DNA from 4 places in the Gibbsiella quercinecans genome. Region 1 is predicted to be linked to each of the others. Evidence: predicted binding sites of a transcription regulator. Region 1 holds the regulator's gene; each other region holds the start of a gene.

The links. Region 1 encodes CRP, which controls carbon source genes, mostly activating them, when cyclic AMP is high. Its sites were predicted from a motif close to ATGTGANNNNNNTCACAT; they were not measured.
Region 2: a site for CRP is predicted at 2,039-2,056, ahead of aaeR (HTH-type transcriptional activator AaeR). Genes of this name have one in related genera too.
Region 3: a site for CRP is predicted at 2,600-2,617, ahead of ACN28Q_RS04665 (ABC-F family ATPase). Genes of this name have one in related genera too.
Region 4: a site for CRP is predicted at 1,743-1,760, ahead of cdd (cytidine deaminase). Genes of this name have one in related genera too.

Annotation. Positions count from the first base shown of each region.
Region 1 covers NZ_CP014136.1:2,860,396-2,864,588, reverse strand. The annotation lists gene ACN28Q_RS13220 (phosphoribulokinase) at 1-659, shown strand, start outside; gene ACN28Q_RS13215 (OsmC family protein) at 671-1,078, opposite strand; gene crp (cAMP-activated global transcriptional regulator CRP) at 1,559-2,191, shown strand; gene argD (bifunctional acetylornithine/succinyldiaminopimelate transaminase) at 2,286-3,503, opposite strand; gene ACN28Q_RS13200 (aminodeoxychorismate synthase component II) at 3,637-4,193, opposite strand, start outside.
Region 2 covers NZ_CP014136.1:3,220,362-3,224,554, reverse strand. The annotation lists gene aaeB (p-hydroxybenzoic acid efflux pump subunit AaeB) at 1-567, opposite strand, end outside; gene aaeA (p-hydroxybenzoic acid efflux pump subunit AaeA) at 602-1,537, opposite strand; gene aaeX (p-hydroxybenzoic acid efflux pump operon protein AaeX) at 1,545-1,748, opposite strand; gene aaeR (HTH-type transcriptional activator AaeR) at 2,074-2,985, shown strand; gene ACN28Q_RS14915 (pyridoxal-phosphate-dependent aminotransferase family protein) at 2,996-4,193, opposite strand, start outside.
Region 3 covers NZ_CP014136.1:1,020,544-1,024,736, forward strand. The annotation lists gene moeB (molybdopterin-synthase adenylyltransferase MoeB) at 1-640, shown strand, start outside; gene ACN28Q_RS04665 (ABC-F family ATPase) at 984-2,576, opposite strand; gene mqo (malate dehydrogenase (quinone)) at 3,111-4,193, shown strand, end outside.
Region 4 covers NZ_CP014136.1:986,323-990,515, reverse strand. The annotation lists gene ACN28Q_RS04540 (NAD-dependent malic enzyme) at 1-557, opposite strand, end outside; gene cdd (cytidine deaminase) at 803-1,687, opposite strand; gene ACN28Q_RS04530 (CidB/LrgB family autolysis modulator) at 1,853-2,548, opposite strand; gene ACN28Q_RS04525 (CidA/LrgA family protein) at 2,545-2,955, opposite strand; gene ACN28Q_RS04520 (5-methyltetrahydropteroyltriglutamate--homocysteine S-methyltransferase) at 3,209-4,193, shown strand, end outside.

The DNA.
Region 1 (4,193 bases):
CGGAAGCCAACGACTTTGGCCTGCTGGAACAAAGCTTTATTGAATACGGCAAACACGGCACCGGCCGTTCGCGCAAATACCTGCACACTTACGACGAAGCGGTGCCCTACAACCAGGTGCCAGGCACCTTCACCCCCTGGGAGCCCCTGCCGGAACCCACCGACGTGCTGTTTTATGAAGGGCTGCACGGTGGCGTTGTCGCCGACCATCATGACGTCGCCAGGTATGTCGACTTGCTGGTGGGGGTGGTGCCGATCGTCAACCTGGAGTGGATCCAGAAACTGATCCGCGATACCGGCGAGCGCGGCCATTCACGCGAAGCGGTGATGGATTCCGTGGTTCGCTCGATGGAAGATTACATTAACTACATCACGCCCCAGTTTTCACGCACCCATATCAACTTCCAGCGGGTGCCGACGGTGGATACTTCCAACCCGTTCGCCGCCAAAGCGATCCCGTCGCTGGATGAAAGCTTTGTGGTGATCCACTTCCGCGGCCTGGAGCAGATCGACTACCCTTATCTGCTGGCGATGCTGCAGGGTTCATTTATTTCGCATATCAATACATTGGTGGTGCCGGGCGGAAAAATGGGGCTAGCAATGGAGTTGATCATGGCGCCGCTGGTGCAGCGCCTGTTGGAAGGGAAAAAAATCAAGTAATACGTTGGGCGTCACTCCACCGCGCGGATTTCAAAGCTGTGGGTGACGCTGGCGGCCTTACCGAGCATCAGCGATACCGAGCAATATTTCTCCGCCGACAGATTCACCGCACGCTCAACAACGTTATCGGTAAGCCCTTTACCGGTAACAATAAAATGCAGGTTGATATGGGTAAATATGCGCGGCGCCTCCGTGCGGCGCTCTGAGGTCAGTTTTACCTCACAATCACGCACATCGTTACGGCCTTTTTGCAGAATCGAGACCACGTCAATCGCGCTGCACCCGCCAACAGACATCAACACCATTTCCATTGGGCTTGGCGCTTTTTCCCCGGCGTTGCCGTCCAGCAACACCTGATGGCCGGAGGCGGATTCGCCCAGGAACGTCAAACCTTCCACCCACTTGATTCTTGCCTGCATACTCGTTACTCCGCTTGGTTTATGCAGCCCAGACTACGCTTTCGCGCTAAAACTGGCAACGGAACCTGACGTGAATCATGCTGAAGCGAGACAACACAAGACACTGGCCTCACTCTGTGCTAAAACCACACTAGACTGTGTCCTGTCATTGCGCGTGAATGCGGCGGCAATCGCGGGCTTTGCGGCAGTATGTTGTCTTTTTGCCGGCTCCACGATTAATGGCAGGGCTCAGTCTGAAAATCCCCTTTCCAATGAGCAGGCTCCAGGGAAACGTTCGAGGAAAGGTGCCTGACGTGGTATGTTAACAGAATGTAGCTTGCAGCATTTCCGGCAAGTCAATATGCTAAAGCAGTAGCATATTTTATGGCACGCCTCAAAACCTGTTGATAGCCACCACGCGCACGTGGGCTAAAACATGTTTTACAGGGAACTCTGATCCCTGTGACACAAGGCAGCGATTACAACAGAGGATAACAGCGAATGGTTCTCGGCAAACCGCAAACAGACCCGACTCTCGAATGGTTCCTGTCTCATTGCCATATCCACAAATATCCATCCAAAAGTACGCTGATTCACCAAGGTGAAAAAGCCGAAACGCTTTACTACATCGTTAAAGGCTCCGTCGCGGTGCTGATTAAAGACGAAGAAGGTAAAGAGATGATCCTGTCCTACCTCAACCAGGGGGACTTTATCGGGGAACTCGGGTTATTTGAAGAAGGCCAGGAGCGCAGCGCCTGGGTAAGGGCGAAAACCGCCTGTGAAGTGGCTGAAATTTCCTATAAGAAATTCCGTCAGTTGATCCAGGTGAACCCGGATATCCTGATGCGCCTGTCTGCGCAGATGGCAAGCCGGCTGCAGGTTACTTCAGAGAAAGTGGGCAACCTTGCTTTCCTTGACGTTACCGGGCGTATCGCACAAACCCTGCTAAACCTGGCAAAACAACCGGATGCCATGACTCACCCGGACGGCATGCAAATCAAAATTACCCGCCAGGAGATCGGCCAGATTGTCGGTTGCTCACGCGAAACCGTCGGCCGTATTCTGAAAATGCTGGAAGATCAAAACCTCATTTCTGCCCACGGCAAAACCATCGTGGTTTACGGCACGCGTTAATCACACGCTGGGCGCCAGGAAATAGCAAACGCCCCGTGGCCAACCGGCCACGGGGCGTTTATTTTGCACGGCGCTAGCTCGCTGTGCCCGCCGCTTAGGCGTTTATCACGTCCTGCACCGCCAGTTCAAACAGCGCCATCCCCGCGTCGATATCTTCCAGTTCCACCACCAGCGAAGGCGCAAAGCGGATCACATCTGGCCCGGCGTTAAGGATCATCAGCCCACGCGCCGCCGCCGCAGTCAGAAACTCACGCGCCTTGCCGTGATAGCCCGGCACCAGTTCCGCGCCGATCAGCAGCCCCATCCCCCGCACTTCGGAGAAAATCGCGTACTTCTCGCCAATCCGTTGCAGCGCCTGCACAAACAGGCCGTGGCGCTGTTCAATGCCGCTCAGCACCTCTGGCGTGTTGATGACGTCCAGCGCCGCTTCAGCGACCGCACAGGCAAGCGGGTTGCCGCCGTAGGTAGTGCCGTGGGTGCCCACGTGCATCACCGAAGCGATTTCCTCGGTGGTCAGCATGGCGCTGACCGGGAAACCGCCGCCCAACGCTTTAGCGGTGGTCAGGATATCCGGCGTTACGCCATAGTGCATATAGGCGAACAGCTTGCCGCTGCGCCCCATGCCGCTTTGCACTTCATCAAACACCAGCAGCGCCTGATGGCGATCGCACAGCTCGCGCACCCCTTTCAGGAACGCGGCGTCCACCGGCATAATGCCGCCCTCGCCCTGGATGGGTTCCATCACCACCGCGCAGGTGTGGTCGTCCATCACCGCCTTCACGGCGGCCAGATCGTTGAACGGCACGTGCACAATGTCGGCAGGCTTCGGCCCGAAGCCGTCGGAGTATTTCGCCTGGCCGCCGACCGAAACGGTAAACAGCGTGCGACCGTGGAAAGCATTATAGAACGCGATGATTTTGGTCTTGTACGGGCTGTGGCGGGTAATTGCGTAATGCCGGGCCAGTTTAAACGCCGCTTCGTTGGCTTCCGCCCCGGAGTTGGCGAAAAATACCCGATCGGCAAACGTCGCCGCAATCAGCTTACTGGCCAGGCGCAGCGCCGGCTCATTGGTAAACACATTGCTGGTATGCCACAGGGTTTCCCCCTGCTCTTTCAACGCCGCGACCAGCGCCGGGTGGCAGTGGCCAAGCGCCGTCACCGCAATACCGCCAGAGAAATCAATATACTCTTTCCCTTGCTGATCCCACACGCGGCTGCCCTGGCCTTTCACCGGCACAAACTGTGCGGGTGCATAAACGGGCAAAATTACCTGATCAAATGTACTACGGCTGACTGTGGATTTTTCGGTCATTCTTGGGCCCCACCCTGTACGCAATAAGAATTTATCGTTGCCATTAAGTGAAAATATAATCACAAAATATGCATAAAAAACCACTCAAGGGCAAACCTAAATCATCAAAAGCAGGTAAAAAAAACCTAACCGATTAACTCTTAAGGAAATTGCCCAAAAGCTGATGCCCCTGCTCGCTAAGAATGCTTTCCGGATGGAATTGTACCCCTTCCAGCGGCAGCGTGCGGTGGCGGATCCCCATTACCTCATCACGTACCCCTGCACGCTCGCTCCAGGCCGTCACCTCAAAGCAATCCGGCAACGTAGCGGCCTCCAGCACCAGTGAGTGATAACGGGTTACGGTCAACGGATTATTCAAGCCGGCAAACACGCCGCGGCCGTCGTGGCGAATGGCGGAGGTTTTGCCATGCATCACATTGCGGGCGCGCACGACGCTGGCGCCAAACGCCTGCCCCAAAGCCTGATGGCCCAGGCAAACGCCGAGGATCGGCAAACGACCGGCAAAATGGCGGATCGCCGCCAGGGAAATGCCGGCCTCATTCGGCGTGCACGGGCCGGGGGATATCACCAGTTGCCGCGGAGCCAGGCGTTCGATGTCGGCCAGTTGCAGTTCGTCGTTGCGTTTGACCAGCACCTCGGCGCCCAGCTCGCAGAAATACTGATAAAGATTATAGGTAAAGGAGTCGTAGT
Region 2 (4,193 bases), 360 kb from region 1:
GTAGTGATCCACCAGCAGTTTATCCAGCAGCCGATCGATATCCTGTTTGATCGAGCGCGGGGAAAACAGCAAATCCGCCAGCACGGCGCTGACAATCCCCAGCACAATCTCGCTGCAGCGCTCAATGGCAAAGCGCGGCGCTTCCAACAGGTGGGATTCGCTGGTGGCGACGGTCACAATGATGATCAGCGCGGTATAGCCCGCCAGGCCCCAGGCGTAGGAGTTTTCGACGCGGATTAATGAAGAAATCCAGCTACAGAAACCGGCCCAGGCGCAGCACAAAAACAGCATCACCACTGGCGCACGCGCCGTAGTGACGATGATCGCCAGGCCGACGAAACAGCCGATAAAGGTGCCGATAATCCGCAGCCAACCGCGGTAGCGGATCGCGCCGGAGAAGGGTTCGCCGCCGGCGGCAAACGCTGGGCCGGCCGCGACGATGGCCGCGGTCATTACCGACCAGCGTGGGGTTTCCAGGTTGAGATGAAAGCCGACAAACAGCGCGAACACGATCGCGAAACTCAGCTTGCAGGCAAATCTCAACCGAATAAAAGTAGCGCCGAACATAACAACATCCTTTCGGAAACGGGCGAGCGCGGCCTTAACCGAACTCGCGCAGCCGATGCATCAAGCGGGTAAACGGCGAGCCATCATTGGCGGGACGATCCTGTTTGCCGGTAATCACCACCGTAGCGGTGGTGCCTGCCGGGTATGGGTGCTGCTGGTCTTTATCATCCAGCACGATTTTAACCGGCACGCGCTGCGCCAGGCGCACCCATTCCAGGTTGCTGTCAACGGAAGCCAGCCCTTTACTGTTGCTGGTGCTGCTGCTGTTATTCACCGCCACCGCCACACTGTCCACAGTGCCGTGCATGATGCGGTTGCTGCCCAACGGGGTAATTTCCGCGCGGTCGCCCTTATTCAGGCCATGCAGCTTGGTTTCTTCCAGGTAGGCCAGCAGGTAGAAGCTGTTTTTCTTCACCAGCGCCACGGCCGTGGCGCCGCGGGTAATAAACTCGCCGGTATGCACGTTAAGGTTGGTCACCCAGCCGTCCGCCGGGGCACGCACCACGGTGCGTTCCAGATCGAGCCGGGCCAGATCGCGCACTGCAGTCGCTTTCGCCAACTGCTGCTGCGCGGTCAGCAGCGCATTGCTCGCCTGCTCAATCTCTTCGCGCGACATGGCATCCGGCCCCAGATTCACACGGCGGCTTGCTTCACGCTTTTTCTCCGAGACCAGCGCCTGATAGTAGGCCACATCGGCATTCGCCTGATCCAACGCCTGCTGATAGCGCGGCTGATCGATAACAAACAGCGTCTGCCCTTTCGCCACCAGTTGGTTATCCACCACCGGCACATCGGTCAACAGGCCGCTGACGTCCGGGGCGATCGCCACCACATCGGCAGAAAATTTGGCGTCGCGCGTCCAGGGCGATTCGGTATAGAACATCCAGACCTTAAACACGGCAACGATCCCCAACAGCACCAGGAGCAGCGTAATCGCGATGCGGATTATTTTTATTAATAACGTTTTCACAGCGGCCTCAGAAAAAAAGACATGAAATCAAATAAAACAGGCAGCAAAACAGCGCGGTATTAAACAGTGCCGGATGCCAGACAACATCATAGATCCCCGTTGGCTGCAGCACGCGGCGCAGCACAAAAAAAACCGCCAGCGAGACCAGCAGCAAAAAAAATACCGGGGGGAACGACAGCCCGAAAATCACGATGACCGGAAGCAAACTCATACCTTTTTCCTTGATTGTTCACAATACCGGGATGCTGCACCTTTTGTATCACATCCTGTTTACAACTTAACACAGACATGCCCTACGCCGTAGCCTGACGGCGCACCGGGCCGCAAAGCGGAAAAGGGGTTAAACTCTTGGGACATGTATCCATGAAAGGGAATACGAGGGCACCGGCAGAGTCGCCTGTGGCGACGCGGCCGCCCTACCTCATGGCCACGCTCAGGCGTACGCGGGGCATCGCCCAGCGAGCATTATATTAGCGTGCTTACTATCACCCAATCAACAAACTGTGATCTAAATCACTTTTAAGCCAGAGTGAATAATGGAAAGACTAAAAAGGATGTCGGTATTCGCGAAAGTCGTTGAGTGCGGCTCATTTACCGCGGCAGCGCGCCAACTGGGTATGAGCGTTTCATCGATCAGCCAGACCGTCTCCAAACTGGAAAATGAACTCCAGGTCAAGCTGCTCAACCGCAGCACGCGCAGCATCGGCCTGACCGAAGCCGGCAAGATTTACTATCAGGGCTGCCGACGCATGTTGCAGGAAGTGAGTGAGGTGCATGAACAGCTGTATGCCTTCAACAATACGCCCACCGGCACCTTGCGCATCGGCAGTTCCTCTACCATGGCGCAAAACGTGCTGGCCACCATGACCGCCGACATGTTGAAAGAATACCCTGGCCTGACGGTTAACCTGGTGACGGGCATCCCGGCGCCGGATCTGATCGCCGATGGGCTGGACGTGGTGATCCGCGTTGGCGCGCTGCAGGATTCCAGCCTGTTTTCCCGCCGCCTGGGCTCCATGCCGATGGTGGTCTGCGCCGCCAAAAGCTACCTGGCGCAGCACGGCACGCCGCAAAAACCGAGCGACATGGTGAATTTTTCCTGGCTGGAATACAGCGTGCGCCCGGACAGCGAGTTTGAGCTGATCGCCCCGGAAGGCATCAGCACGCGCATTTCGCCCCACGGCCGCTTCGTCACCAACGATTCACAGACCATGATCCGTTGGCTGAAAGCCGGCGCCGGGATCGCGTATGCGCCGCTGATGTGGGTGATCGAGGAGATCAAACGCGGCGAGATCGAGATCCTGTTCAGGCGCTATCAGTCGGATCCGCGCCCGGTCTATGCCCTGTACACCGAAAAAGACAAGCTGCCGCTGAAAGTTCAGGTGTGCATCAATTACCTGACCGACTATTTCAAACGGGTCGCCAAGGTGTATCAGGAGTATCGTTGAACGCCGCGATTCAGGCGTTCCCCTCCTGCGCGTAATGGTCCCAGGCCGCCTGCATGGCCGCCCCTTGCACGGTGTTGAAGCCCAGATGGTTCAACACCGCTTCCAGCGCCGCCAGCGTTTGCAACACACAGTCCTTACGCGCGTTGTAACCCATGGTGCCAATCCGCCAGACCTTGCCGATCAGTGGCCCGAACGAGGTGCCGATCTCAATCGCGAAGTCTTCCAGCAACAGCTTGCGCACCTGTTCGCCATCGATGCCCGGCGGGATCATCACCCCAAGCACGTTGTTCATCCGGTGAGACAGATCGCCGAAGGTCGCCAGCCCCATCGCCTGGATCCCCTTGAGCAGCGAGTCGCCATGGCGCTTGTGGCGCGCAATGCTGTGATCCAGCCCTTCCTGCAGCAGCAGCCGGGCGCATTCGCGGGCGCCGAACAGCGCGCTGGTGGCTTCGGTGTGGTGATTCAGCCGCTCCGGCCCCCAGTAATCCATGATCATGCCCAGATCAAAGTAGTTGGAGTAGATCATTTCTTCTTCGCCATCCTGGTGCGCCGCGGTGCGGATGCCGGCTTCCACGCAGCGCCGCCGGCGGATCGCCGCCTCCATCCGTGGGCTAAGGGTGACCGGCGCGGTGCCGGAAGGCCCGCCCAGGCATTTTTGCATGCCGGCAGACACCGCATCCAGCCCCCAGGCGTCGGTTTCCAGCGCGTTGCCGCCAAACGACGCCGTGGCATCGGTATAAAATAGCACGTCATAGCGGCGGCAAATTTCCCCCAGTTCCGCCAGCGGCTGCAGCATGGTGGTGGAGGTATCGCCCTGCACCGTCAGCAATAAACGCGGGCGCAGGCGTTTCACGGCGTCCTCGATGCGATCCGGCGTGAACACCGTGCCCCATGGCGCTTCAATGGTGTGCACCTCGGCGCGGTAGCGGCGGGCGATTTCACACAACAGGTGGCCAAAGCGCCCAAAGACCGGCACCAGCACCTTATCGCCGGGGCGGATCGCCGACAGCAGAATGGCTTCGATACCGGCGCGCGAAGTGCCGTCAATCAGCATCGTCCAGCGGTTTTCGGTGCGAAACAGCGCGCGATACAGCGCCATCACCTCATTCATATACTGCGTCATCGCCGGATCGTACTGGCCGATCAACTGCGCCGACATCGCACGCAGCACGCGCGGATCGGCATTGATCGGCCCCGGCCCCATCAGC
Region 3 (4,193 bases), 1.8 Mb from region 1:
CGGCCTGGGCGGCCTGGGCTGCGCGGCGGCGCCCTATCTGGCTGCCGCGGGCGTCGGGCAGTTGACGCTGGTTGATTTCGATACCGTCTCGCTCTCCAATCTGCAGCGCCAGATCCTGCACCGCGATGCGCGCATCGGTATGGCGAAAGTCACATCCGCCCGCCTGGAGCTGGCGGCCATCAATCCCCATATTCGCATTAATGCCGTCGACCACTATTTGGATGATGATGACCTGGCGGCGCTGATTGATGATTGCCATGTGGTGCTGGACTGCACCGATAACGTCGCCGCGCGCGAGCAGATTAATCGGCTGTGCCACCGGCTGCGCACGCCGTTGGTTTCCGGCGCGGCAATCCGTATGGAGGGGCAGCTCAGCGTCTTTACCTATCAGCCCGGGACGCCCTGTTATCATTGCCTGAGCCGGCTGTTTGGCGAAAATGCCCTCACCTGCGTTGAAGCCGGCGTGATGGCGCCGTTGGTCGGCACCGTCGGCTCGCTGCAGGCCATGGAGGCCATTAAGCTATTGACGAATTACGGTGAGGTGCTGGTTGGCAAGCTGTTGATGATTGATGCCATGACCATGCAGTTTCGCGAGATCACGTTGCCAAGGAATCCACAGTGCGAGGTGTGCGGGGGGTGATTCCCCTCACCCTAACCCTCTCCCACAGGGAGAGGGGACCGTCCTGCGTTGTCAGCCAGATACGAGTCAAATTGTGGGAGAGGGAAACATAACCTGCTCAGCAGGTAGGTTGGGCAGCCAACACCTTCGTTCACGCCAGACGATGTTTAGTCACCCTACCCTGCGTTGTCAGCCAGATACGAGTCAAATATGTGGGGAAGAAAACATAACCTGCTTAAAAAGTGAGTTGGGCAGCCAACACATCCGTTCACGCCAGACGATGTTTAGTCACACGCCCCACCAACAACGCCGGGCTGCTCCCTCTCCCTTTGGGAGAGGGTTGGGGTGAGGGAAGAGGGAGAACTTACACAATCCCCTGGCTACGCAGATAGTCTTCGTAGTTGCCAGTAAAATCAATCACCTTCGCTGGCGTCATTTCCCAAATCCGCGTTGCCAATGAACTGACGAACTCGCGGTCGTGCGAAACGAAGATCAGCGTGCCTTCATACATTTCCAGCGCCATATTCAGCGACTCAATGGATTCCATATCCAGGTGGTTGGTTGGCTCATCCATCACCAGCACGTTCGGCCGCTGCATCATCAGCTTACCAAACAGCATGCGCCCCTTCTCGCCACCGGAAAGCACCTTCACTTTCTTCTTGATGTCATCCTGGCTGAATAACAAACGGCCCAGCACGCTGCGCACCGCCTGCTCGTCGTCTTTTTCCTGTTTCCACTGGCTCATCCAGTCGAAAACCGTCAGGGCATCATCAAATTCGTATTCGTGGTCCTGCGCGTAATAGCCAATCTTGGCATTTTCAGACCATTTCACCGTTCCGCTGTCCGGCTGCAGATCCCCCACCAGCGTTTTCAACAGGGTGGATTTACCGATACCGTTGGTGCCGAGCACCGCCACCTTTTCACCCACCTCGACCATCAGGTTCAGCTTGCTGAACAGCGGCCCGTTGTCAAAGCCCTTGCTCAGCGCTTCCACTTCCAGCGCGTTGCGGAACAGCTTTTTGTCCTGTTCGAAACGAATGAACGGGTTTTGACGGCTGGAGGCCTTCACCTCTTCCAACTGGATCTTGTCAATCTGGCGGGCGCGGGAAGTCGCCTGCTTGGATTTGGACGCGTTGGCGCTAAAGCGGCTAACGAACGACTGCAGTTCGGAAATCTGGGCCTTTTTCTTGGCATTATCCGCCAGCAGGCGTTCACGCGCCTGGGTCGCCGCCGTCATGTATTCATCATAGTTGCCCGGATAAATACGCAGCTCGCCGTAGTCCAGATCCGCCATGTGGGTGCACACCATATTCAGGAAGTGGCGGTCGTGCGAAATGATGATCATGGTGCTGTTGCGTTCGTTCAGCACCTGTTCCAGCCAGCGAATGGTGTCGATGTCCAGGTTGTTGGTCGGTTCATCCAGCAGCAGGATTTCAGGATTGGAGAACAGCGCCTGCGCGAGCAACACACGCAGCTTCCAGCCCGGCGCGATTTCGCTCATTGGGCCATAGTGCTGTTCCACCGGAATGCCCACGCCAAGCAGCAGTTCGCCGGCGCGCGCTTCGGCGCTGTAACCGTCCATTTCACCGTATTGCACTTCCAGATCGGCCACTTTGTAGCCGTCTTCTTCGCTCATTTCAGCCAGGCTGTAAATGCGATCGCGCTCTTCCTTTACGGCCCACAGTTCGGTGTGCCCCATGATCACGGTATCGAGCACGCTGTATTGTTCAAACGCGAACTGGTCCTGGCGCAGTTTACCCAGGCGTTCGTTCGGATCGAGGAACACGTTGCCGGCAGACGGCGCCAAATCGCCACCCAGAATTTTCATAAAGGTCGATTTACCGCAGCCGTTGGCGCCGATCAGGCCATAACGGTTACCGCCGCCAAACTTAACGGAGATATTTTCAAACAGCGGCTTACTGCCAAACTGCATAGTGATGTTGTTGGTACTTAGCACAACGCTCGCTCTTTTATTGGAAAATGTGATTTAGCGCGCATTATGCCACAAAGCCGCCTGGATTTCGTGGGAAGTTTTGGTGGATTTTTGTGCGGCCCAACAGCTTCAGCCCATCCGCCACCCGGTGCCTGACCAGCAAAATAAATGTAGTGGAAATGAAAACTCACTCTGGTTAATTAATAACCACAAGCACATTTAATATCCCGGTAATTTATAGCTGTAATAAATCACTTTTCCCTTATTTTGCATGTTCGTGGTGCAGGCTAATAACAATATCGGTTTTTTTAGTTACAAAAGTAGTTTTTAACATTCTTGCAAACAATAATATCCGTCCAGTAAACGTGAACTGCACAATAACCCTTTGGTATTGCCGGTAATCGTCCACTTTTTGTTAAAAACCCTGTTAACCAAAAGGCATTATTACGCTGTTTCGGCAACCTCAGCGGGCAAGCAGTTTTGCTTATTTTCGGGGTAATCCTGATAAATTCTTTCACCTGCATATGAGTAGAATTTACACAACAGAGATTTAGCTTAATGAGAAAATTACTCGTCCTGTTCTTCTGCCTGAACCCGTTTGGCATGGCCCAGCGCGCCATGGCAGAAGAGAACAAAACCGTTGATGTCGTGCTGATCGGCGGCGGTATCATGAGCGCAACGTTGGGCACCTACCTGCGGGAACTGGAGCCGGATTGGACCATCAACATGTACGAACGCCTGGACGGCGTGGCGGAAGAAAGCTCTAACGGCTGGAATAACGCAGGTACGGGCCATTCTGCTTTCAGTGAAATGAACTATACGCCGGAAAGAGCGGACGGTTCTATTGATATCAGCAAAGCCGTTGTGGTTAATGAGTCTTTCGAAATATCCCGCCAGTTCTGGTCATATCAGGTTAAAAATAACGTTCTGCAGGATCCGAAATCTTTTATTAACAACGTGCCACACATGAGCTTTGTTTGGGGCGAAGACAACGTTAATTATCTGCGTAAACGTTATACCGCATTGCAACACAGCACATTATTCCGTGGTATGGAATATTCAGAAGATCCAGAACAAATTAAGCAATGGGCACCGCTGGTGATGAATGGCCGCGATCCGGCACAGAAAATCGCCGCAACCCGTATGCCTATCGGTACCGATGTCAACTTTGGCGTGATCACTCACCAACTGGTGAGCTCGCTGACGCAGGACAAGAAATTCTCGCTGAATCTCAGCCATGAAGTGCGCGACATCAAACGCAACCCGGACAACACCTGGGCGGTCACCGTTGCCGATCTGAAACGTGACGGCAAAGAAACCACCGTCAACGCCAAGTTCGTGTTTATCGGCGCCGGCGGCGCTTCACTCAAGCTGCTGCAAAAATCCGGTATCCCGGAAGCCGACGGCTACGGCGGCTTCCCGGTCGGCGGCCAGTTCCTGGTCACCAGCAAGCCGGAAATCGCCAATCAGCACCTGGCGAAAGTGTATGGCCTGGCCAGCGTCGGCTCCCCGCCGATGTCGGTGCCGCACCTGGACACCCGTATGCTGGACGGCAAACGCGTGCTGCTGTTTGGGCCGTTCGCCACCTTCTCCGGCAAATTCCTGAAAAACGGTTCGCTGTTTGATCTGGTGAGCTCGATG
Region 4 (4,193 bases), 1.9 Mb from region 1:
CTGATGCCGCCACAGGCGGTATAGAGCGAAAGTTTACCGATAGGAATGCCCATGCCGCCGATGCCCTGGTCGCCCAGGCCGAGAATGCGCTCGCCGTCGGTGACCACAATCACCTTCACGTTTTGCTTGGTGGCGTTTTGCAGCATGTCGTCGATGCGATCGCGGTTCGGGTAAGAGATGAACAGCCCACGCGCGCGGCGATAAATATCGGAAAAGTGTTCACAGGCTTCGCCAACCGTTGGCGTGTAAATGATCGGCATCATTTCGCTCAGATGGGCGTCCAACAAACGATAGAACAGGGTTTCGTTGGTGTCCTGAATATTGCGTAGATAAATGTGCTTGTCGTTATCGTTTTTGAAGTCCAGATACTGGCGGTAGGCGCGTTCCACCTGTTCTTCAATGGTTTCTACCGCTTCCGGCAGCAGGCCGTGCAGGTTGAAGTTGCTGCGTTCCTCTTCGGTAAAAGCGCTGCCTTTGTTCAACAGTGGAAATTCCAGCAGGATAGGGCCGGCATAGGGGATATAAAGCGGGCGTTTACTTTCGTATTCAAGTTCCATGGATTTCACTCTTTAGCGTAATCAGATAACGTTTATACCCTTTCATCATTTAAGCCGCAGGTGTGCTCGGTGCCGCCACGGGTATATCGTGATAGATCCTAAAAGATAAGGGAAATATGTACAGCAATTGTTATCAGATTATGGGGGAAAAGGGCAGATATTTGCTATTGATAGAAACATTATTTAACGAATACCGGCAGTTAGCGGAAAAATAGGGCGCTGCGGGTGCCTGCAGCGCCGGTAATTCAAAAGGCCACGCGTTGAATATCCAGGCAGCCCAGCGCTTCTAGCGTGGCGCGCGTGGCGGCCCATTGGCTGAACGGCGCGTTCTGCGGTTCGGCCAGCACCGCGCGGCTGATTTGCTGGCAATCGGCACCGGCCATGTTCATCAGAACCAGCGCGGCCTGCAACGGCGGCAGGCTTGGGTTGAAGGCGGCGTTTTCCGCATAGCGGCCGGTGAACACCTGGCCGTCTTGCGCTTCCAGCGCAACGCCGCTGTGGGCGTTGCTGTATGGCGCGTGGCTTTGGTTGGCCGCGGCCAGCGCCGCTTTCGCCAGTTCATCGTCCAGTTGCAGTTGGAAACCGTGGTCAACGCTATCCATTAACAACGAGTCGATCGCCAAGTCCTTCGGCCCGAAGGCATCAGGCAGATAATCCCCCAGCGTGGCCGGCTCGCGGTTCGGGAGATGAATTTCCAGCTCCAGGCCGCTGTTGAGTTCATTCATAAATTGGCGGCAGTGCCCGCAAGGGGTGTAATTAACGGTGATGGCGGCCAGCCCGCTTTCACCGCGCAGCCAGGCATGGGTGACCGCACTTTGTTCGGCGTGCACCGTTTGCTGCAGCGGAGCGCCATTGAACTCCATATTGCTGCCGAAATAGAGATTGCCGCTTGCGCCACGGGCAATGGCGCCCACATGGAAGTTTGAGATGGCCGCCAGCGCGCAGGCGGCGGCCAACGGCAGCAGGGCGAAGGCCAAAGCGTTATCATCCAGCCCGCAATGCTGCTTGATGGCTTCCGCTTGCTTTGCGCTCAGCACGCCCTGGAAGTTTTCAGTATCAAGATAAGGTTGCAGGGCGGCCTGCAGGGTGGCAGGCAAATCGCGGAAAGCAGTATGAAAACGCGTATGCATAGAAACTCTCTCCTCAGAAACGGGATAACATTCTAGGTAACCTTCTCATAATAATGTGTGACATATATCGCTTTATTTATGAAATTAATGTAACGGAAAGGGAGTCTGTGAGATTTAACGCAAATTTTAGCAGGCCGCCAATCCTGGCCGGCGGCCCGCCGACCGTTAGCTGAACAGATGCAACATGATCGGAAACAGGATCGGTGCGGTCAGCGAGGTAATGATGCCGCAAATGACCAGCGCCAGCGAACTGAACGCCCCTTCCTGGAAATCCATTTCCACGCAGCGCGCCGTTCCCAATGCGTGCGAGGCGCTGCCCATCGCCAGGCCGCGGGCGGATTTGGTGTTAATGTGCAGCAGGTTGAGCAACGGGTGGCCGAACACGGCGCCGAGGATACCGACAAAAATCACGCACACCGCGCTGATGGCGGGGATGCCGCCGATAGAGTCCGCCACCGCCATGGCGATAGGCGTGGTGACGGATTTAGGAACGATAGAGGCGGCGATTTCCGGCGTCGCCCCCAGCCACAGCGCGATGACCCCACCGCTGATCATCGCGGCCATGCTGCCGATAAAACAGATGGTGATGATTGATTTCCAGCGGGCGCGGATCTGATGCAGTTGTTCATACAGCGGGAAGGCCAGCGCCACCACGGCCGGCTGCAGCAGATCGTTTAGGATTTTACTGCCCTGAAAATAGCTTTCGTAAGAAATGCCGGTCAGCAGCAGGAACGGAATAATCAACGCCATGGACACCAACAACGGGTTGAGCAACGGCATATGCAGCTTGATCGCCAACTGCCGGGCGGCATAGAACACAATCAGCGTTAATGGCAGCGACCACCAGATATTCTGGATCATTTCTGTTCCCTCGCGCTTTCGACTTTTTTATTGGCGAGCGGGTGCCGGCTGTGCAGGTAGTGTGAACTGTAGCCCACCACCAGCAACACCACCAGGGTACTGACCAGGCAGGAGACCACCAACGGCCCCAGGTGGGCGATAAGCTGATCGTAGTATTTCATTACGCCAACGCCTATCGGCACGAACAGCAGCACCATATAACGAATAAAGAAATGGCAACCCGGTTTGGCCAGGCTTGAACGCACAATCTGTGAAGCGAGCAGGGCAAACAGAATGAGCATGCCGATAATGCTGCCGGGGATGACGATTGGCAATAGCGCTGAAATGGCATTGCCGGCAAATAAACAAAGATAGATCAGGCCGAACGATCGCAGGTATCTCCAGCCTTGTGTATACATGTTGCCCATGACGTTTTCCCCTTTAACTGACGCATTCATCATACAATTAAAGTGTGAGCTGTGCCACAAACGGCCGATGAATTCTGTCTATGGTAACCATTCCACTTTTACTGGTTGGCGTAGTGAATAACGGTAGCCGTTTCTGGCGAAAACGTCGCCAGGAGCGATGAACTTATAGGATTTTTTTTATGCCTTACCGGCTATTTCATGATAGAAATGAACACCTAAATATAAGTAATTAAAATAAGACAGGAAACAACACATGACACAAGCATATACCCATATCCCACCTTTCCGTGCTGATGTGGTCGGCAGCTATTTGCGCCCGCAATACTTACATGACGCGCGAGCGCGCTTTGCCAAAGGGGAAATTTCTGCCGCAGATTTGCAGGCTGTTGAAGACCAGGCGATTACCGAATTGGTGGCTAAACAAAAGGCCGCAGGGCTGCAGGTGATCACCGATGGCGAGTTCCGCCGGAGCTGGTGGCACCTGGACTTTATGTGGGAACTGAACGGGGTTGAAAAGGCATCCATCTCTAAGGGGTATGTGTTCGCCGATAAAGAAACCCGCCCGGAAACCGCGCGCCTGACCGGGAAAATTTCCGGCGAAAACCATTTGTTTATCGAACACTTCAAATTTTTGCTGCAGTTCGCTGAAGCGGGCATTACTCCGCGCCTGACCGTGCCTTCCCCGGCGCAGTTTCTGGCGGAACTGCAGCGCCCGGATAACAAAGCGCTGACGCTTGCCGTCTACCCGACGGAAGACGAACTGGTTGCCGATATCGCCAAGGCCTATCGCACCTTTATTAAAGAGCTGTATGCAGCCGGTTGCCGCAACCTGCAGTTGGATGACTGCACCTGGGGTATGCTGGTGGATCCGAAGTTTGCCGGCGGCGGCGCGGCGGATACGCCAAAATCGACCGAAAGCGGCTGCAGCTGCTGTGGCGGGGAACCTGCCGAGCCAACCAAAGCCCAGGCTTTGGCCGAGCTGTACCTGAAGGTGAATAATGCGGCCATTGAAGGGGCGCCGGCCGATTTGGTGCTGACCACCCACGTTTGCCGCGGCAACTACCACTCTTCCTGGGCTGCCAGCGGCGGCTACCAGCCGGTGGCTGACGTATTGTTCGCCCGTGAGAACGTGGCTGCTTACTACCTGGAATTTGATACTGAACGCGCCGGGGATTTCTCGCCGCTGGCGAAGGTATCACCGAATAAACAAGTGGTGCTGGGGCTGATTTCTTCCAAGC